DNA from 2 places in the Herbaspirillum sp. SJZ099 genome. Region 1 is predicted to be linked to the other one. Evidence: predicted binding sites of a transcription regulator. Region 1 holds the regulator's gene; the other holds the start of a gene.
What was found. The regulator LexA, encoded in region 1, represses DNA repair genes until DNA is damaged. The targets are predictions, from matches to a motif close to ACTGTATNNNNATACAGT.

Region 1 (2,398 bases):
TCGAGCGCTTTGTTGAACAGGGCCAGTGCCTCCTCGACGCGATCTTGTGTATTTGCGAGGCTGACGGCTAATTTGGCATAACTGTTGGCATCGTTGGGCAGCAGTTCGATGACGCGCCGGTAATGCTCATGCGCCTTGTCGACCTCATCGAGCTTCAGGTAGGCATCTGCGATCTTGTAATGCGCGTAGCTGTCCGTTGGGTCCAGCAGCAAGGAGGTCTTGTGCGACTCGACAGCCTCCTTGTACATGTTCATGGCATAGAAGGCTTCGCCCAGTGCGGTATGTGCGGGGGCGAAACTGATCTGCAGTTCGAGCGACTTCATGATCGTCGATACTGCTTCGTTCAAGCGTTTGGCGTCAATCAGCGCCCGTCCCAAGTGGCTCAGGGGCCCCGGCGCGCTGGGTTCGCGCGCTACTGCATCTTCAAAATAGGCAATTGTCGCTTCGGGGTCGTTCTTTTCATGCAGGGCATTGGCCAGGCCGATGCGGGCATCGCGATTGTCAGGGTCGCAGGCGATGGCGCGTTCGAAAAGCTCGATCGCCTCATCGACGCGCTCCTGTTTGAGGACGCAATTTGCCAGGCTGGTGGCATATTCCGCGTTGCTTGGATCGCCCTCCATGGCCTTTCTCAGCCATTTTTCTCCCAGCGCGTAATCGTATTCTTGTATCGCAATCAATCCGCGGGCATTGTGGGCGAAGATCAGATTGGGCGCGCGCTTGAGCACTGCATCGCATTTTTGCCGGGCTTCGCCAGGCTTGCGCGCTTCCAGCAGGTCAAGGCTGGCGCGAACGTCAAGCAGGTCTTGCAACTGATATTTCGATGGTGATGGGGAGGCTTTTGAGTGGCCCTTGCGCGTAGACATCAAATTTCCTTGCTAGATGGATCAGTACCGTTCGCGAAGACGAAGGCGGAATGCGACAGCTAGGCATGATATGTGGCTACGCAGCTGGATGAAAGTGCGAACAGAAAGCGAAACAGGGCGTTTTTGCTCAGACTCAAGCTTCGTTTTGCCTGGCCGGCGTGGCAGGCCAAACGAAGCGATAGCGATGGGCGGGGCGGCGGGAATGAATGGCTTACCAGCTGCGCAGCAATCCTACGGCGAGCCCTTCAAGCGCGAAGTCTTCATCGTTCTGGTCGATGAGGATGGGGGCGAAGTCGGGATTCTCGGGCAGCAAGGTAATGGTGTTGCCGGATTTCTGGTAGCGCTTGACGGTGACGTCGTCGGCCAGACGGGCAACGACGATTTGGCCGTTGCGCGCCTGGTCGGCCTTCTTGACTGCGAGCAGGTCGCCATCGAGGATGCCGGCATCGCGCATGGACATGCCGCGCACCTTCAGCAGGTAGTCGGGTTTGCCTGAAAACAGGGCGGGATCTACCTGGTAGGTTTTTTCCACATGCTCTTGCGCGAGGATGGGCGAACCGGCTGCGACGCGGCCCACCAGCGGCAGGCTCAATTGCATCAGGGCCGGATGGGGCAGCGCCATCTGGCGGTTGCCTGGCAGGCCGGCTGCGACCCCGGACTCCCGCAGCCGGATGCCGCGGGAGGTGCCGGGGGAGATTTCAATGGCGCCCTTGCGGGCCAGGGCCTGCAGGTGTTCTTCAGCCGCATTGGCGGAGCGAAAGCCCAGTTCCGAGGCGATCTCGGCGCGCGTGGGGGGGAAGCCGGTGTTTTCGATGGCGTTCTTGATCAGGTTGAGGATCTGTTCCTGGCGCGCGGTGAGCTTGAGCATGTGGAATGCCTTTCCGGGAAGGAAGGCTGTTTGTATGAACAGTCTGTATTTTTATACAGTTGCCATCTTTGTGTCAACGGCAACATGGGGCAATGCGGCCGATATCGCTTCGCATGCGCATATATATAGAAGGAAGGCGGGGCGGCGGAGCCGGGTTGTCGCCGCCAGGCCTCGCCCAATCCTTGCCTGGATTGCTGTTTGGCCGGATATCTTGTATGATTGCCGGCTTTCCTCTTCCCACACTCGTCTTGACGCCGGGGTGGGCGTTTTGTCAATAGTCCAAAAGGAGTCTACATGCGTCATTATGAAATCGTATTTATCGTCCACCCGGACCAAAGCGAGCAAGTGCCTGCGATGATCGAGCGTTACAAGGGCATCGTCACCACCCGCGGCGGCAAGGTGCACCGTGTCGAAGATTGGGGTCGTCGTCAACTGGCCTACCAGATCCAGAAGCTGGCCAAGGCACACTACGTCTGCCTGAACATCGAAGTCGACAGCGAAACGCTGGCCGAAATCGAAACCGGCTTCAAGTTTAACGATGCCGTCCTGCGCCACCTGACCGTCAAGATGAAGAAGGCCGAAACCGGTCCTTCTCCGATCCTGAAGGCAGTGCAAAAGGAAGACGCAGCCAAGAGCCGCACCGAAGCACCCGCAGCCTGATTGCGCA
Region 2 (2,398 bases), on a different contig from region 1:
TTGCGCATGCGCGGCGGACGGCTGGTGGGATGAAGCCGTATTCCTGTCGTCGTCATCCCGGCGCAGGGCGGGATCCAGTGGCTTCCGTTGTGCATCGATGGCCGTTGAACGACGCTGGATCCTGACTTTCGTCAGGACGACGGCAATGGTTACTGTGCCGGTCTTTTTACCAGCGCAAGAACGCGCTTGACCGCTTCTACCGCAAGCAACACCACACCTCCCGCCACCACGCCGAACACGGCATCGAGTACCGCCGGCGCCAGCGCCGCCAGCACGCTGCCGACGGCCGGCACGCCGGCGATGCTTGCCGCCGCCGCCGCGATGCCATGGTGCGCGAACGGCAAGCCGTGCGTGAGGATGCCGCCGCCCACCATGAACATGGCCACGGTGCCGATCACCGACAGGCTGCGCATCATGGCCGGCGCCGCCGCCAGGATGGCGCGCCCCAGTTTTTGCTTGATGCGGCCTATTGTGCCGGCGCCGGCCGTGCGCAGCAGGTAGAGTCCGCCATCGTCGAGTTTCACGATGGCCGCGACGATGCCGTACACCCCCACCGTCATGAGCAACGCAATGCCGGCCAGCACCGTCACCTGTTGTTGCAGCGGCGCGCCGGCCACGGTGCCCAGGGTGATGGCGATGATTTCGGCCGAAAGGATGAAGTCGGTGCGCACGGCGCCCTTGATCTTGTCCTGTTCATAGGCCACGGGATCGATATCGGCGGGTATGCCGGCGCCCTCGCGGCGTTGCTCGCCGGCTTCGTGCGGCAGGTATTTGTGCGCCAGCTTTTCGAAGCCCTCGAAGCACAGGAAGGCCCCGCCCAGCATCAGCAGCGGCGTCACCGCCCACGGGATGAAGGCACTGATGGCCAGCGCCGCCGGCATCAGGATCGCCTTGTTCTTGAGCGAGCCCCGGGCCACCGCCCATACGACCGGCAGTTCGCGGTCGGCTTTTACCCCTGTCACCTGCTGGGCGTTCAGGGCGAGGTCGTCGCCCAGCACGCCGGCGGTTTTCTTGGCCGCGACCTTGGTCATCACGGAAACGTCGTCCAATACCGAGGCGATATCGTCGATCAGTGCGAAGAAGCTGCTGCCTGCCATGCTTGTCCTTTTTGTATGCGGTTCGGCGGGTGTCGGTGGATGCCGCCGGGTGAAGCAGGATACTGTTTATCCAAACAGTACTGTATCATTCTGGCTTATCGTTGATACCAACGCACAACACATCCATGCCATGATCGGTCGCCTTTCCGGAACCCTGTTCGAAAAAAATCCCCCGAATCTGCTGGTCGACTGCAATGGCGTCGGCTATGAGGTCGCGGTGCCGATGAGCACCTTCTACAACCTGCCCGGACTGGGCGACAAGGTGGTGCTGCTGACCCACCTCGCCATCCGCGAGGATGCGCACATCCTGTTCGGGTTCGGGACCGCCGAGGAACGCAACACCTTCAAGGAGCTGATCAAGATTTCCGGCGTCGGCGCGCGCACCGCGCTGGCGATCCTGTCGGGCATGTCGGTGGCCGACCTGGCGCAGGCGGTGACGCTGCAGGAAGCGGGGCGCCTGACCCGGGTGCCCGGCATTGGCAAGAAGACCGCCGAGCGCCTGCTGCTTGAGTTGAAGGGCAAGCTCGGCGCCGACCTCGGCGCGGCCGGCGGCGCCGCGCATGCCGACGCCTCGGCCGATATCCTCAACGCGCTCCTGGCGCTGGGCTATTCCGACAAGGAAGCGACGCTGGCGCTGAAGCAGGTACCCAAGGACGCCAGCGTGTCCGACGGCATCAAGCACGCGCTCAAGGCCTTGTCCAAGGCCTGATGGAGAAGGATAGGATTACCGCATGAGCATCCAGACCGACGATTTTTCCGAACAGCGCATCATCGCCGCCACCCCGGCCTCGGCCAACGAGGAGGCCATCGAGCGCGCCCTGCGCCCCAAGCAGCTCGACGAATACGTCGGCCAGGAAAAGGTGCGCAGCCAGCTGGAGATTTTCATCGCGGCCGCGCGCGGGCGCGGGGAGGCGCTCGACCACACCTTGCTGTTCGGCCCGCCGGGTTTGGGCAAGACCACCATGGCGCACATCATCGCGCGCGAGATGGGCGTGAACCTGCGCCAGACTTCCGGCCCGGTGCTGGAGCGCGCCGGCGACCTGGCGGCGCTCCTGACCAACCTCGAAGCCAACGATGTCCTGTTCATCGATGAGATCCACCGCCTGTCGCCGGTGGTGGAGGAAATCCTCTACCCGGCGCTGGAGGATTACCAGATCGACATCATGATCGGCGAAGGCCCGGCGGCGCGCTCGGTGCGCCTCGACCTGCAGCCGTTCACATTGGTCGGCGCCACCACCCGCGCCGGCATGCTGACCAACCCGCTGCGCGACCGCTTCGGCATCGTCGCCCGGCTGGAGTTC

Region 2: ruvA (Holliday junction branch migration protein RuvA) is a predicted target of LexA. The motif match lies at 1,159-1,176, and genes of this name have one in related genera.

Annotation. Positions count from the first base shown of each region.
Region 1 covers NZ_VIUO01000006.1:178,195-180,592, reverse strand. Annotated here, with positions in the region: gene FB597_RS14570 (tetratricopeptide repeat protein) at 1-863, opposite strand, end outside; gene lexA (transcriptional repressor LexA) at 1,075-1,731, opposite strand; gene rpsF (30S ribosomal protein S6) at 2,026-2,391, shown strand.
Region 2 covers NZ_VIUO01000003.1:355,522-357,919, reverse strand. Annotated here, with positions in the region: gene ruvC (crossover junction endodeoxyribonuclease RuvC) at 1-33, shown strand, start outside; gene FB597_RS09485 (DUF808 domain-containing protein) at 150-1,097, opposite strand; gene ruvA (Holliday junction branch migration protein RuvA) at 1,228-1,806, shown strand; gene ruvB (Holliday junction branch migration DNA helicase RuvB) at 1,829-2,398, shown strand, end outside.